DNA from 4 places in the Paenibacillus haidiansis genome. Region 2 is predicted to be linked to each of the others. Evidence: predicted binding sites of a transcription regulator. Region 2 holds the regulator's gene; each other region holds the start of a gene.
What was found. The regulator Rex, encoded in region 2, represses fermentation and respiration genes when NADH is low (regulators of the CRP and FNR family bind a similar motif). The targets are predictions, from matches to a motif close to TTGTGAAATATTTCACAA.
Positions count from the first base shown of each region.

Region 1: a site for Rex is predicted at 2,195-2,212, ahead of adhE (bifunctional acetaldehyde-CoA/alcohol dehydrogenase). Genes of this name have one in related genera too.
Region 3: a site for Rex is predicted at 2,034-2,051, ahead of hydE ([FeFe] hydrogenase H-cluster radical SAM maturase HydE). Genes of this name have one in related genera too.
Region 4: a site for Rex is predicted at 2,444-2,461, ahead of qoxA (cytochrome aa3 quinol oxidase subunit II). Genes of this name have one in related genera too.

Region 1 covers NZ_JAZHPZ010000001.1:313,755-317,952, forward strand. The annotation lists gene adhE (bifunctional acetaldehyde-CoA/alcohol dehydrogenase) at 1-2,064, opposite strand, end outside; gene V3851_RS01545 (Crp/Fnr family transcriptional regulator) at 2,437-3,153, shown strand; gene V3851_RS01550 (GNAT family N-acetyltransferase) at 3,265-4,146, opposite strand.
Region 2 covers NZ_JAZHPZ010000001.1:136,477-140,674, reverse strand. The annotation lists gene dinG (ATP-dependent DNA helicase DinG) at 1-2,118, shown strand, start outside; gene V3851_RS00600 (redox-sensing transcriptional repressor Rex) at 2,194-2,856, shown strand; gene V3851_RS00595 (amidohydrolase) at 2,831-4,132, shown strand; gene V3851_RS00590 (cell wall elongation regulator TseB-like domain-containing protein) at 4,164-4,198, shown strand, end outside.
Region 3 covers NZ_JAZHPZ010000018.1:43,916-48,113, forward strand. The annotation lists gene V3851_RS23335 (2-oxoacid:acceptor oxidoreductase family protein) at 1-820, opposite strand, end outside; gene hydE ([FeFe] hydrogenase H-cluster radical SAM maturase HydE) at 865-1,947, opposite strand; gene V3851_RS23345 (RNA-binding S4 domain-containing protein) at 2,417-2,698, opposite strand; gene V3851_RS23350 (HU family DNA-binding protein) at 2,698-2,970, opposite strand; gene yabN (bifunctional methyltransferase/pyrophosphohydrolase YabN) at 3,142-4,198, opposite strand, start outside.
Region 4 covers NZ_JAZHPZ010000004.1:272,202-276,399, reverse strand. The annotation lists gene V3851_RS10905 (copper resistance protein CopC) at 1-814, opposite strand, end outside; gene V3851_RS10900 (diaminopimelate dehydrogenase) at 1,068-2,045, shown strand; gene qoxA (cytochrome aa3 quinol oxidase subunit II) at 2,587-3,561, shown strand; gene qoxB (cytochrome aa3 quinol oxidase subunit I) at 3,604-4,198, shown strand, end outside.

The DNA of each region.
Region 1 (4,198 bases), 180 kb from region 2:
CTGGATCGCTTTGATCGCCAAACCGTCCGTATAGTCGTTGGCCATTACCGATACGTAAGCTTCGATCGCATGCGTCAGAACGTCCATCCCCGTATCGGCTACGGCTACTTTAGGCAAGCTGTAGACGAATTCCGGGTCGATGATCGCCACATCCGGCGTCAGCTCGTAATCGGCCAAAGGATATTTGGTGTTGCCGTTGATTTTGTCCGTGATAACCGCGAAAGAAGTCACTTCCGAGCCTGTGCCCGAAGTCGTCGGAATGGCCACGAATTTCGCTTTTTGTCCGAGACGCGGGTATTTGTAGATCCGTTTGCGGATATCCATGAATTTCTGCTTCAAGTTATGGAAGTCGGTATCCGGATATTCATAGAACAGCCACATGCCTTTCGCGGCATCCATCGGCGAGCCGCCGCCCAGGGCGATGATGCAGTCCGGCTGGAATTTGGCCATCAGCTCGGTACCGCGCTCTACGGTCGTCGTCGACGGATCCGGCTCAACGTCCGAGAATACTTCGATCGCTACCGGCGTTTGGCGTTGACGGAGATAATGCTCCACTCTTTCCACATATCCCAGTTTAACCATCATCGGGTCGGTTACAATCAACACCCGCGAAATATCCGGCATTTTGGCAAGATATTGCGTCGAATTTTTCTCGAAGTAGATTTTGCTCGGCACTTTGAACCATTGCATATTCACGGTACGACGATTCACCCTTTTCACGTTGATCAAATTGATGGCCGTTACGTTCGACGATGTCGAGTTGCGTCCGTAAGATCCGCAGCCCAGTGTCAACGATGGCAGGTTCGTATTGTAGATGTCGCCGATCCCGCCTTGCGAAGACGGCTGGTTGACGAGAATACGGCAAGTAGGCATGCTGTCGGAATATTTTTGGATGATTTCTTCGTTGTTCGAATGAATAACCGACGAGTGGCCCATGCCGCCGAAGCGTACGACTTCAAGCGCGCGTTCGATGCCTTGATCCGCGTTCTTCACTTTGTAGCAGGCCAGAACCGGGCTCAGCTTCTCGGCCGAGAGCGGGAATTTCGGACCGACGCCTTCGATTTCCGCTACGAGAATTTTCGTGCCGGCCGGTACGTCGATGCCGCACATTTCGGCAATTTTCACGGCTGGTTGGCCGACGATGCTAGGGTTTACTGCACATTTATCGGCGATGATCGCTCCGGCCGTCAGCTTGGCGGCTTCTTCCTTGTTGACAAAGTAGCAGCCGTTGGCGATCATTTTCTTTTTCACTTGATCGAAGACCGGCTCTTCGATTATAACCGCTTGTTCGGAAGCGCAGATCATGCCGTTGTCGAAGGTTTTCGACAGAATCAGATCGTTGACCGCTTGATCGAGGTCCGCGCTCTTTTCAATGAAGCAAGGCACGTTGCCGGGACCTACGCCGAGCGCCGGTTTGCCGCAGCTGTATGCCGCTTTGACCATCGCCGATCCGCCGGTCGCCAGGATGCAGGCCACATCGGGATGATTCATCAGGGCGTTCGTACGGTCCATCGACGGATTCTCGATCCATTGGATGCAGTCTGCCGGCGCGCCATGCTTCACAGCGGCTTCGAGCAGGATTTTCGCGGCTTCCGCGCTGCACTTCTGTGCGGACGGATGGAAGCCGAAGATGATCGGGTTCCGGGTCTTAATCGCGATGAGAGCTTTGAAGATCGTCGTGGAGGTCGGGTTCGTCACCGGAGTAATCCCCATGATAATGCCTACCGGCTCGGCGATCTTCTGGAAGCTGTCGTAAGGGTTATCTTCAATCACGCCCACCGTTTTGTCGTTCTTGATGCTGTGGTAAATGTACTCGGTCGCAAACATGTTCTTGATGATTTTATCCTCATACACGCCTCGCCCGGTTTCTTCAACGGCCATTTTGGCCAAATGCATATGCTTGTCAAGCCCGGCCAGCGCCATGGCCTGAACGATTTTGTCGATTTGCTCCTGGTCCATGCTCATAAAGGCTTCGGAAGCCTTCTTCGCCTTGTCGATCAGGGTTTGGATGTACTGTTCCGCAGTCGGCCCCGCTTTTGCCGTCACTTCGTTTTTAATAGCCATTTCTCTCATCCTCCTAAGGTAGATAGTGGATAATCCTATAATAGTGAAATATTTCACTAATAGGCTTACCCTTACGAAGCATTGCGCTTCTCTTTATGGGTAAAGCATAACACAGCGGGAATAATTTGTATAGTGAATTTTTTCACATAGTATAAAGTTTTTTTTGAAACTTTTCATTTGCCGTGTTCGATTTTTCATTTATTATTTGCAATATAATTCCAGAATTTCTTATTTTAAAAAAAGTGAAAATAGTCACAATGTTGAAATTTCGACACTTTTTCGGGCTTGATAGGCCTCCCAAAAGCGCGGAAAAGTTATATAATTAATTTAAAATTTTCAGAAAAATTTGGAACACAGAGGGGGAAACCGAAGATGAGTGAAATTACGAGCGCCACCTTGCCCCACGGCAATACGAGCTGTTTTGCGGAGCAGAATTTCAACCGGTTGCTTGTCACGATGAAAGATAAAGCATATCCCGAGGGAACGCATCTGTTCTGGGAGGGCGACTTTTCAGATAAACTGTTCTATATTAAGCGCGGACGCGTGAAATTGACCAAATCCACCGACGAAGGCAAAGAGCTGATCCTGTATATGTACGGGCGCGGCGACATGGTCGGCCAGGCCGATCCCTTCTTCAGCACCAAGCACAGCTTTACCGCCGAAGTGATCGAAGACAGCGAAATCGGGGTCATCGAGCAAAAAGACCTGGAAATCATGATTTGCCAGCATTGCGATTTTGCGATCGACTTCATGAAATGGATGGGCATCCACCATCGCCTGACGCAAACCAAATTCCGCGATCTGATGATGTACGGCAAACCGGGCGCGCTCTGCTCGACGCTGATCCGTTTGAGCAACACGTACGGCGAGCAGCACGGGGACAGCATCCTGATCAACAAGAAGATTACCCATACCGACCTCTCCAACATGATCGGCGCCACCCGCGAAAGCGTCAACCGGATGCTGAGCGACCTGCGCAAGAAGGACGCGCTGGAGTACGAGAACGGCATGATCGTCATCAAAGACTTGATTATGCTTCAGGACATTTGTCATTGCGAATTGTGCCCAAGTGAAATCTGCCGGATTTAATGCCGATGATAGATAAGACCAATCCGGCCCCTGAAATCGTTTGTTCCGAAATCCCGCAAAAATAGGACGGCGCAGCACCTATCCCCTGCTCCGTCCTGTTTGACCTGTTCACTAGGCAATACCCGTTACGGGATGCTTAAAATCCGCAGAGACGATTGTCTGGCTCTTGGCCCGGACAAACATGTTCCCCTCGTACTTTTCGGCGCGCAGGTTCAGATTTTCATGATCCGGTGTGTAATGGAATACGACCTTTCCGGCATGGTCTTCCGCGAGACGATCCAAGACCTCCGCCAAGTCGAACTCCCGCCCGCTTACGATATCGAACAGGTCGATCCGGCCGTTCTCTTGCCTGCATACCGCAATGATCTCCTTATCCTCCAAATAATAAAGATCTTCGCTAAAGACATTCAAACAATAGAACATAAAGATCCCTTGGGAATTCGCCGTGTCAAAATGCCGGGAATTCGGGATTCTTTCCTGTGCCAGCCGGTAAATTGTCGCCAAATCGGCGCTATCGTTTACATCGAGCTTCCTTATCCTCCGGCCCCGTCGCTCCCTCCGCTCGACCACATAGTCCATCGAAAACTGCTTCTCTTCTACGGGCTGAAATCCATACTTCGGATAAAAATCCAGCACCGACTCATTGGCAAAAAGATACATCCAATCGCAGCGGTTCTCGTATTCCTCGATTACTTTTGCCAGCAAGCTTGACGACAGACCCCGGTTTCGGTAGTCGGGACGGGTCATTACCGTGCCGATCTGCACGGCCTTCCTCGTCTCTCCATCGATAATCCAATCCAGTATATTAACGGATACGTTTGCGATTACTTGTTTTCCATCAACATAGGAATAAGGAATGTAGGTTTCATTCCAAAACCCTTTTTGATACCATGCTTCAAATGAGATTCCAAAAGTGCTTTCCGCTAGTGCGAACAAGCTCTTTCTGACGGCCTCCTGATTTTTGTAATCCATCATAAAATGAAGATCACGCATTTTAATCCCCCATTTCGTTTGCTTGCTCCTTTCTTTTCATAATAAGTTTACT
Region 2 (4,198 bases):
CAGTTTATGGAGCAGGTAAAGGATAATTTGCGCGCCAAGCTGCCGGAATATGAAGAGCGCGAAGCTCAGACCCTCATGCTGGGCGAAGTGAATCGCGCCTTTGCCGAGGACAAGCATCTCTTGATCGAGGCGGGGACCGGTACCGGCAAATCGCTCGGGTACCTGCTGCCGGCCATTTATCATAGCGTAAAGCAAGACGAGAAGGTTATGGTCAGCACGCATACGATCAACCTTCAGGAGCAGCTGCGGGAACGGGATATCCCCCTGCTGACGGAAGCCGTGCCGTTTCCGTTTACGGCCGCGGTGTTTAAAGGAAGACAACATTATTTGTGTTTGCGCAAATTTGAACATAAAATGAATAGAAAGGACTTTGCCACACCTAAAGAAGAGGTGATAACGGCGGCCCAAATGATCGTCTGGCTGGCGCAGACGGAGACGGGGGACGACGAAGAACTCAATCTGGGAAACCGGGGCAGCGATTTCTGGGAAACGGTGGCTAGCGAATCCGATTCCTGCCTTGGCCGGTCCTGCCCGTGGTTCCGCAAGTGCTATTACCATAAGGCCAAGCATGAAGCCGGGGTGGCCGACGTGGTCATTACGAACCATTCCAAGCTGTTTACGGACATTCAGGCCGGGCATCAGCTCCTGCCGGGCTACGACCGCCTGGTCATCGACGAGGCGCACCATTTGGAGGAGGTCGCCGGCAAGCATCTCGGCTTGCAAATGAAATATTTCACCGTTGTCCATACGCTTACCCGGCTGTTTAAGGACAGCAAGACCGGACAATTGCCGAACCTGAGAACGATGCTTGGTCATGCGGAGGGCGAAAAATCGGCGGAATGGTGCTCGGTCATCGACGGATTGTATCCTTCGCTGCTCGATGTGAAAGATTGTTGGGACCGGCTGGCGGAACAATTGTTTGCGCTCATGCCGGAACGCAGTGATGCGGCCCCCGGCGACCCCGGACAATTCGTGCTCCGGCTCTTGCAGGACAAGAAGCCGAAAGTCTGGGAGGCGCTTTCCGCGATCGAGAATCAGATCTATACCACGCTTTCCGATACGATCCGCAAAGGGGAGCGTCTGCTTGCCGAGCTGAAGGACGACGACAACGATTACGGATTCGACAGTTTAGTCACCGATATCAGCGGCCTGTTCAAGGATCTGGCCGGCGAGCGCGACGCCCTGCGGTTCTTCATGAAGATGGACGATGCCAATACGGTCTACTGGCTCGAAGGAAACGGCACCTATCGCAGCAAATCTCTGCAATTGTTTGCGGTTCCGATCGATGTGAGCACGCAGCTGAAAGGATTTTTCTTCGATAAGAAGAAAAGCGTGGTCATGACTTCGGCTACGCTGTCGGTGGATAAATCGTTTCAATATATGATCGACCAGCTTGGGCTCGGGGAAGCGGCGGAACAGGAGCGGCTGCTTACGGCGATGCTTCCCTCGCCGTTCAATTACCGCGAACAGGCGCTTGTGGTCATCCCGCGTGACTTCCCCAGCGTGAAGGGCAGCGTGGGCGACGATCATTTTGTGCGTACGCTGGTGCAATCGCTGGCCGATACGGCGGTCGTCACGAAAGGCCGCATGCTGGTGTTGTTCACTTCCTACCGGATGCTAAGGCAGGTATACGATCCGCTCAAGGAGCTCTTGGCGGAGCAGGGAATTACCGTGATCGGGCAAGGCATGGACAGCGGAAGCCGGACCAAGCTGACCCGGCGCTTTCAGGGACAGAACGCCTCCGTGCTGCTGGGAACCAACAGCTTTTGGGAAGGAGTGGACATCCCTGGAGAAGCGTTGACCAGTCTCGCCATCGTCCGGCTGCCGTTTCAACCGCCCAACCATCCGCTCGTTGAGGCCAAGAGCGAACGGCTGCAGCAGGAGAAGAAGAATCCGTTTATGAAGCTGTCGGTTCCTCAGGCCGTGATCCGGTTCAAGCAAGGCTTCGGACGGCTGGTCCGGTCCTCGCAGGACCGCGGGATCGTGGTCGTTTACGATACGCGCATCTTGGAATCTTACTACGGAAAGTATTTTTTATATTCTTTGCCTGGACCGAAGATGGAGCATATGCCGCTTGGGCAGATGGTTCCTCGCATTTCGGAATGGCTGGATGTATAAAGAGCGAGATTTATAAAGAGTGATGAATAAGAGCGGTAATTGTTGTTCAAATCGCGCCAAATAGGGGGATAACCAATGAAAACGGAAAAAATTTCGGATGCTGTAGTACGCAGATTGCCGGTGTATTTGCGGTTTCTCAATGAATTGAGCCGCCGTGAAGTTCCGACGGTATCGTCCCAGGAGCTGGGACAGAAGCTGGATCTCAATCCGGCGCAAATCCGCAAGGATCTCGCGTATTTCGGCGATTTCGGCCGCAAGGGGATCGGCTACGATGTGCCCTATCTGATCGAAAAGATCAGGCAAATTCTCAATTTGGACCAGCAGATCAACGTCGCTTTGATCGGTGCCGGTAATCTCGGTCAGGCGCTGTCCAATTACAATGCTTACGTCAAGGACAATATGAAAATTGTGGCCGTTTTTGATTCATCGCCCGCCAAAATCGGCACCATGATCAACAACATCGAGATTCAGCCGATCGAAGAGCTGATCGAAACCGTAAAGAAGAAAAATATCCGTATCGGCATTATTACGGTACCGGACGTAGAGGCACAACGCGTGGCCGACCAGCTTATCGAAGCGGGGATCGGGGCGATCCTCAATTTTGCTCCGATCATCATCAAGGCCCCGGCCGAAGTGCGCGTGCATGCGGCCGATTTCACAACCGATTTGATGAGCTTGGCGTATTATTTGGATGGGGGAAAGGAAACAACCAATGACGACTCGAAAATGGCTGATTAAAGATGGAACTTTTGCCGTACTTGACCGGGAAAACCCGGTTCTTCGCGGCTATATGCTGATTGAAGGCGACACGATCGCCTATATCGGCGAAGACCGGCCTGTGGGAGCGGAAGGAGCCGAAACGTTCGACGGCAAAGGCCTGCTGTTTCTGCCGGGCCTGATCAACACCCACGGCCATGCCGCGATGTCCCTGCTTCGCGGTTATGGCGACGATATGGTGCTGCAGCAGTGGCTGCAGGAGAAAATGTGGCCGATGGAAGCTAAATTTTCGGGAGAAGACGTGTACCGGGGCACGGCACTGTCGGTTCTGGAAATGCTGAAAGGCGGGACGACGACGTTCCTCGATATGTACGACCATATGGATCAAGTGGCAGCCGTAGTCGAGCAGTCGGGCATCCGCGCCGTGCTGACGCGCGGCGTGATCGGTTTGTGTCCGCCGGATGTGCAGCAGCAGAAGCTGGATGATGCGGTGGCCTTCGCCAAGAACTGGCACGGCAAGGCGGACGGGCGGATTACGACGATGATGTCTCCGCACGCGCCTTATACCTGTCCTCCGGATTATATCGAGAAAATCGTACAGGCGGCGCATGATCTGAATCTTCCGCTTCATACGCATATGTCGGAAACGCGCGCCGAAGTCGAGCAGAATGTGGCCGATTACGGCGTTCGTCCCGTTCAGCATCTGCTCAATCTCGGCTTGTTCAGCCGCCCGGCACTGCTGGCGCACGCCGTGCATTTGACCGACGAGGAAATCGGGATTTTAGCGGATCACCATGTCGCCGTGTCCCATAATCCGGGCAGCAATCTCAAGCTGGCAAGCGGCGTGGCGCGCGTGCCCGAGCTGCTTAAGGCCGGGGTCACCGTCTCGCTCGGCACGGACGGTCCGGCCAGCAACAATAACCTCGACATGTTCGAAGAGATCCGCCTGGCGGCCCTGATCCATAAGGGAGTTTCGGGCGACCCTACGGCCGTTCCGGCAGCGGAAGCGCTCCGAATGGGCACGGAATACGGAGCTAAATCGCTCTTCCTGTCCGATACGGGCAAGCTCGCCGCCGGGATGAAGGCGGATTTCATCGCGCTGGATACGGAGCAGGCTCATTTCCTGCCGCGGACCGATTATATTTCGCATGCGGTTTACTCCGCCGGTCCGAAGGATGTAGAGCATGTCTGGGTGAACGGCAAGCAGGTCGTCAAGCACGGAGAATGCCTGACCTTGGACGAAGAGAAAGTGCGGTTCGAAGCGCAGGCGGCTTTTGAGGGCTTGCTCGCTCGATGATTAATCCGGCATTGGGGAAAGGAAGAGAGGCTTGAGAAACAGAACCAAATGGATCCTGCTCTCCAT
Region 3 (4,198 bases), on a different contig from region 2:
CTTCCCAGACGAAGCAAAGATCGGGGCAGGTGGCATCGCAATTGGCGCAGTGAATGCAGGATCCCAGATTCAATTCCGGCAAATAGCCCTGGCGCGAGCCGCTTAAATCTTTGAGCAGGCTGTTGCCCTGGGCCGAAATGATTCCCCCCGACTCCTGCGTCTCATAGCCGAGCAGCGGCTGTTGTCGGAGGTAAGGGACGGCGGTTAATTCGGTGGGCGGTTCGATCGTCTCGAACCGCACTTCATCGTAACCGCGGTCAAAGGTACGCAAGTTCGGCTCAACAAGCTGCGGGTATTTCTTTTCGAACGTCCGTTTGATAACCGCCCGCATCGAGTCGCGGTCCAGAAAATCACAAATGCGGAACAAGGCCCCCAGCATCGACGTATTGACCCGGGTACGCTCCTCCAAAGCGATGCCGAGCGCGTCGACTACGGCCAGCGTACCGTAAGGGAACTGCAGGTCCTTGCGAATTTCTTCAAAGCTGCGGATCGAGTTCACCAACACGACCCCGCCGGGCTTCAGCCCGCTTAACACCGGCACGGTGGTATGCAGGGCTTCATGGAATACGCCGATCACATCCGGCTGTTCCACCGGGCTATGGTCGCGGATGTCGAGCTCCGGATCGCAAAATCGGACAAAGCTCTTGACCGGCGAGCCTTTCTTCTCCGACCCGTAGGACGAAAAACCCGCGCCGTTTAAGCCCAATCCCAGCACGCCGGCCTCTGCCAGCATCTTCCCGGCCAGGTTCGCGCCCAGCCCGCCGATCGATTCCAACCGGATTTCGAATCCCGGTTGGCTACTTTTGTTCCATATGCTCATTCGCCATTTCTCCTCTGTATTTGATTTGTGTTTTATTTCACAATCTACTGCGTAGAAGTAGAATGAAAAGCCGTCAGCGGCTTCATCCGGAGTGATTTCAGGCTATCCCCCCTCCCCATATCCACGGAGAAGCCGGCAGAATTGATCCGCAGCTCCAAGCAATGCCTGCAAGCCGCCGACTCGTCGCCGGTACATATCTTGTTGTTATACAGGGCGTATTTTTTTCGGACTGCTAGAGGTGACAAGTTCGGCATCACGACGTTGGCCCCTACCTTCAGAGCCTTCTCCCGCCCGCTCGCATCAAGCGATCCCAAGGCGGTCGTGGCGGGGATGAGCGCGTCCGGCACCATCAGGCGCGCCAGCGCGACCATCGCGAGTGTATCGTCAATCGTACCGGCCTCAGCCCCGCCCAAAGGCGTGCGGGAATGCGGAATAAACGGGCCAATACCGATCATGTCCGGGTGTAAATCCTGCAAATAGAGCAAATCGTCCGCCAAATCCTCCAAGGTCTGCCCCGGCAGACCGACCATAAATCCGGCGCCGATTTGATAGCCGATGCTTTGGAGTACGGAGAGGCATTTGCGCCGGTTGTCAAAAGACATCGTAGGATGTAGAGATTGGTAGAGATTTCGGGAAGCGGTTTCATGACGCAGTAAAAACCGGTCTGCCCCCGCGTCGAACAAGCTCCGATAGGTCCGCTCGTCCCGTTCGCCAATCGATAGCGTTATAGCCGCGTCGGGGAATTCCGCCTTGATATCCCGGACGAGCCGAACGAGAATCTCCTCGGTATACCAGGCGTCTTCCCCGCTTTGAAGCACAAATGTCCGATAGCCGAGATCGTAGCCCTCGCGGCAGCAATCCAGAATTTCAGCAGGCTTCAGCCGGTATCTCTCCGCCGCCTTGTTGCCGGCGCGAAGCCCGCAATACAGGCAATCCTGTTTGCAGAAGCTGGAGAACTCGATCAAACCGCGCATATAAACTTTATCGCCGTACTTCTCGCTCCGTTTCCGATGCGCCAGACGATACAGCTCTTGACGCGTTTCGCCATCAAGGCGGCCCAGCAGATAAACGATTTCATCCCTGGACAACTTGCCGCGGCAGAAGAGCTTGTGAATTAACTGTTTCATCAGCGATCATCCTTTTGGACAAGGAGTTTACCGATAAACCGATTAAATGAAAATCAATACCTAAAGTGATGCATTTACAGAATTAATTGTGAAATATTTCACTAGTGTTGTTAAAAAAAGAGCTTGTGGCTTCAATCCTGCGTCGGAAAAATGATGTTGCTGCAATAGCGATCGCTTCAAATAGTGGTTGTGGTAAGAACTTGTGGTAAGAACAGAGGTGTGTTCTCGGGAGTAAAGGTGAAAAATCAGACTTCAAGCGGGAAAGTTCTTGCTGCATCATAAAGAAAGTACAAGTGTGTGCGTACTGTTCAACAGCAGATGAGGTTTATTATTATATTATCATCTTTCAATCATTTGGGTAGGGGTATTTTTTGAATTACTCGCGAATTCGTCCTCCCCGCAAAATTGAAAGAAAGAAGCACGCCCCGTTTCAGGGAAACGGAGCATGCTGATCATCGCATCTCTCGCCTTAATTCCAGTCGAAACCGGAGTCCTTGGCGATCGGTTCTTCCTTGACCAAGGTATACAGGGTGGCAGCCTCTTCCTTTCGAGTCGTCTCCGCCAGGCGTTCGACGCGGACCGTCACCAGCTTTTGGCCGAATTGAACGGTAATCTCGTCGCCCACCTTCACGGTGCTGCTCGGTTTGGATTCACGCCCGTTGATCAGAACTCTGCCTTGTTCGGAGACGTCCTTCGCCACCGTGCGCCGCTTAATCAACCGTGACACCTTCAGGAATTTATCAAGACGCATTATTTTACGGCTTCTTTAAGTTTGTTGCCCGCTTTGAAAGCTGGAACGTTGGATGCAGGGATTTCGATCGTTTTGCCGGTTTGCGGGTTGCGGCCGGTACGACCGGAACGTTTGCGGGTTTCGAACGTGCCGAAGCCGATCAGTTGCACTTTGTCTCCGCCAGCAAGAGCGTCGGTAATTTCGCCGAGGACTCCGTTCAATACGGTTTCAACGTCTTTTTTAGTCAAACCGCTTTTGCTGGAAATGTTGTTGATCAAGTCTGTTTTGTTCATTAATAATGCCTCCCAATAGTAAAAAAAATAGATGGATACTGACGGCCAGCGCTCCGCAAGCCGCGCGATATCTTTGTATGAGTATTCTTTCTCAAAGCCGGAATTCCTGCCCGGTAAACAACTTTTTTTTGTTTTTTCGCAAAAAAAACCGAATTTTAGGGGAAATTCGCGTTATTTGGATGCCCGTTCGACCGTTTTGGCCTCGTCCCAAAGCGCATCCATCTCAGCCAGGGTGCTGTCTTCGGGCGATTTTCCGGCCTCGCGCAGCTTGTCCTCCACATACGTAAAACGGCTGACGAATTTCGCGTTGGTCCGCGAAAGCGCCTCTTCCGGATCGGCCTTGATATACCGGGCGGCATTCACGATCGAAAACAGCAAGTCGCCGAGTTCGAGCGCTTGATCGTCCGCCGGGTGCCCGTCGGTGACGGCTTCCCTGAATTCGGCCAGCTCTTCCTCGATCTTCGCCCAGACGCCGTCGATCGTATCCCAGTCAAAGCCGACTTTGGCCGCCTTCTTCTGCAGCTTGTACGCCTTCATCAAAGCGGGCAAATCCCGCGGAACGCCGCTTAGCGCGGACAATTTCTCCGGCTCGATCCCCTTGCGGCGCTTCTCCTCCGCTTTCATCGCATCCCAGTTCTTAAGCGCATCCTCGGCATCCTCGGCGCTCAAATCGCCGAACACGTGCGGATGGCGATACAGCAGCTTCTCATTGAGCTCCCGGATCACATCGTAAGCGGTGAACATGCCGGTTTCTTCCTCCATCTGCGAGTGCAGCATGACTTGAAGCAAAAGGTCGCCGAGCTCTTCCCGCATATGGTCTGGATCGTCCTCATCGATCGTCTCCAGCACTTCGTAGGTTTCTTCAATGAGATTTTTACGGATCGATTGATGCGTTTGCTCCCGGTCCCAGGGGCAGCCTTCCGGACTGCGCAGAATCGACACGATCTCGTGCAGGCGGTCGAAGCTGCCGATGCGCAGACTATCGTCTTCGCTGGCCGGGACGTATACGAGCGACAGGTTCCCGTAACCTTGAACGCGGTCCAATTCGTACAGCGGAATCCGCAGCACTTGCTCCGCCCCGGATACACCAAGCGCATGTCCGACTACGACAGGGTAATCGTCGGGGTACATGTCCATCAGGGACAGCTTCACGTCGGAAGCCGTGAACTCGTCGTAGACCTGGCCGATCAGCGTGTGCCGCCGGGGATCGATAGTCCCGCGGGACAGA
Region 4 (4,198 bases), on a different contig from region 2:
CCTGATTGGCTCCGGGACGCTTCAGAATTACCGCCGTCGCTGCCGCCAGGAGCAAGAGCAGCAAAACCTGCGCTTTCCAGACGGTGCCGAAGCCGGTGTGCTGCAGCGTTTCCCGCAGCAGCTCCCCATTCCAGGCCTGCGCCCAAGTCGTCCCCGCGTTGTCGGCGGTTTGCTGCGGCAAACTTCCCAGAACGGCAGCGACTGTGAGCGCAAGACCGAGCAGGATGGCCCATTTGCTGCGGGAAGGAAGACCGCTATCCCCGGATCTGCTGCTGCGCGGCAGCAAGATCAGGTGGAGGATCAGCACCCCGGAGAAGAGGGTCATCCCCGCGTACCACAGCCAGCGTACCAGCAGCAGATCCGCGCCCGGCGCAGCCGCCGGTTCCACGGAAGAGCCGGGCTGAACGTCAGGGGAGCCCCCGCTTGCGCCGATTTGGAACAGGAGCGTTCCCGTCACGGGATGACCGTCGCTGGAAACCACCTTCCATTTGACGGTATACGCCCCCTCCGGCAAATCCGGCTTCAGGCCCGCCACCAGCTTGTCCGGGTGGCCGGGATCGATCGCCGCATCGCCCAGGTCGGCCCGCTCGCCCGCGGGACCAAGCACCGATAAGGAGAAGAAAGCCGGTTCAACCGCTTCATTAAACTGGATAAAGAGCGAAGAGGGCGCTTTGTCCAGCACCTCGTCCGCCGCTGGGGATGAGGCGACGATATAAGCGTGGGCGGACGCCTGCTTGGTTGGCGGAAAAAGCAGGAGCGCACAAAATACAACGAAAACGAAGATGAGATATATTTTTCGATTTTTTCGCAGCACCAAAAGCATTACCCTATTAATTAATTGCAATGACATTTTTCACATTCAACACTATTTTACAATTATTATCTCCGCTTGAGAAAGCCGAAACTGTTAAAATGACCAAAAAAGCATCCTGGTATGTCTAAACTGTGAAGAATCCTGCGGTTCTCTTGAAAGTAAATTTATTAGTTCACTTGGAATGAGAGGTATTTTAAAAATCACTGCACTGCGTTAAAATGTAAAACAGAGTTTAAAGAAGGAGGACGAAAGAGTGCCATCAAACATCAAAGTAGGTATCGTCGGGTACGGGAATTTGGGTCGCGGCGTGGAAAAGGCGATTAAGCAAAATTCCGATATCGAGCTGGTTGCGGTATTTTCGAGAAGACAGCCGAGCGATGTGGCGGCCGCAAGCGGCGTCGTTCATATTTCCGAAGTGGAAAAATATAAAGGTGAGATCGATGTAATGATCCTTTGCGGGGGATCGGCCACCGACCTGCCCGAGCAAGGTCCCGAGCTGGCGGCGTTGTTCAATACGGTCGACAGCTTCGACACCCATGCGAAGATCCCGGAATATTTCGAGCGGGTCAACGCGGCGGCCGAAAAAGGCGGCAATGTCAGCGTCATTTCGACCGGCTGGGATCCCGGATTGTTTTCGCTGAATCGTCTGCTTGGCGAAGCTATTTTGCCGGAGGGCAAGGAATATACGTTTTGGGGCAAAGGCGTAAGCCAAGGTCATTCCGATGCGATCCGGCGTGTGCCGGGCGTCAAAAACGGGGTTCAATATACGATTCCGGTGGAGTCGGCGGTTGAACGCGTCCGCGGCGGAGAGAATCCGGAGCTGACCACGAAGGAGAAGCACCTGCGCGAATGCTACGTGGTGGCCGAAGAGGGCGCCGATCTGAAGCGGATTGAAAACGAGATTAAGGAAATGCCGAACTACTTCGCCGATTACGAAACAACCGTTCATTTCATTAGCGAAGACGAATTGAAGCAGAACCATTCGGCCATGCCGCACGGCGGCACCGTGCTCCGCAGCGGCGTGACCGGGGAAAACAGCACGCAAATCATCGAATTCGGGCTTAAGCTCGACAGCAACCCGGAATTTACGGCCAGCGTGCTGGTCGCTTATGCCCGCGCGGCGTACAAGCTTTCCAAAGCGGGGCAATCCGGTGCGAAGACCGTGTTCGACATTCCGTTCGGATTGCTGTCGCCGAAATCTCCGGAACAGCTTCGCAAAGAATTGCTGTAACACCTGAAGCCGAAGTCTTCGATTAGGCTGATGCCAAGAGTCGTCCCGACCTAGAAAGCGGGGCGGCTCTTTTTTAACTTGAGGAAAATATGAAAATAGTATGAAATATGATTCATAGAGCGCCCGCAGGGGTGCTTTTTTATTATGACCTATATAACCCGACCGAGGAGAGAGGATATCTTTGAACCGTGAAAGAAGAGAATCTATTATTCTTATTTAGATAAGTATGTGATAATAATCACGATTAATGAAAATTATTATGACAATTCTGCGAACTTCGTCATTTGTGACGCGCATTGTGAACAATTATCAAAATCGGTGTTTTTGGACGAATTTGAGCGAATATGAGCTTAGATCGGGATTTCATGTGGCAAAAGATAGGGTAAACCGTAAAATAAATGTAAAATAATTGAAAATATACCTATCTCTATGAATTGTTATTGATTGCGGGCTTCCTTAACATAATTATTGAATGTTTTCAATAAAAGAAATCATCTCGGACGTTTGAGGTTGACATTAAGAAAGGGGTATCGGAAATCTTATGAAAAGGAAAGGATTGCTGTTTGCTGTTTTTTCAGCGTTTCTTGTCCTGCTGACCGGCTGTGACTCTTTGACCGTACTTAACCCGAAGGGTCCGGTGGCCAAGACACAATCGGACGTCATTATTTTCTCTATGCTGGTAATGGCGTTGATTCTGCTGGTCGTTTATGTATTGTACGTTTATATGCTTTCCAAATACCGCGCCTCCAAAGCGGCTCCGGATTATGAACCGCCGCATGTGGAAGGAAGCAAGTGGCTGGAATTCACCTGGATCGCCATTCCGGTCATTATCGTGGCCGTGTTGTCGGTCGTGACCGTCCGCAGTACTTCTGCGGTAGAGTCGGTGGCGAAAGGTTATGAAGACCAGAAACCGCTCGTCATTTATGCCGCGTCTTCCAACTGGAAATGGCATTTCAGCTATCCGGAGGAAGGGATTGAGACCGTCAACTATGTCAACATCCCGACGAATCGCCCGGTTGAGTTCCGGCTCTATTCGTACGGACCGATCACCAGCTTCTGGGTTCCTCAGCTTGGCGGGCAAAAATACGCCATGAGCGATATGGTAAATAAGCTCAATCTGGTAGCCGAGCATGAGGGCTCTTACATGGGTAAAAACTCCAACTTCTCTGGCGAAGGCTTCGCGCATATGGAATTTGAAGCATTGGCGATGTCCCCTGCGGACTACGAGGAATGGGTGAATGAAGTGAAGTCCACGGCCTCGGAGCTGACGGAGCAGGAATTCGATTCCCTGCTTGAAGAAGGCGTTGTCGGCAGAAAAACTTATAGTTCCACGCATCTTGACTTCGCTCCGGCTCCCGAAGGGGAAAATGCCGGACATCAACACGGCGGTTCTGAAGCCGTGGATACAAATTCGGAATCCGGCGAGACGGACCACTCCGAAATGGATCATTCCGAAATGGACCACTCCGGAATGGACATGGAATCAAGTGAAACCGGCGCGGAAGCGGCGGAGTAACAAACGTACGGCAACTAAAGAAACGAAGGGAGTATGCTTGACATGAAATGGGACGAATTTTTCGTCACTGGCGAGCCGATGATTTACGCCGCGATGGTCTCCATCGTTGTCGCATCGCTCGCGATCGTCATCGGCCTGACCTATTTTAAAAAGTGGGGCTACTTGTGGCGCGAATGGTTGACCACCGTCGACCATAAACGCATCGGTATCATGTATATTATCTGCGCTTTGCTGATGCTGTTCCGCGGCGGCGTCGATGCGCTCCTGATGCGGGCGCAACTGGCCGTTCCGGAGAACGGATTGCTTGACGCGCAGCATTATAACGAGATTTTCACGACCCATGGGGTCATCATGATTTTGTTTATGGCGATGCCGTTTATTATCGGTTTGATGAACGTGGTCGTGCCGCTGCAAATCGGCGCGCGCGACGTGGCGTTCCCTCGCCTGAACGCCGTCAGCTTCTGGCTGTTCTTCGCCGGAGCGATGCTGTTTAACATCTCTTTCGTCATCGGGGGCTCCCCGGACGCCGGCTGGACGGCATATTTCCCGCTGGCGAGCCTGGAGTTCAGCCCGACGGTAGGGAATAACTACTATTCTATCGCGATTCAGATTGCCGGTATCGGTACCTTGATGACCG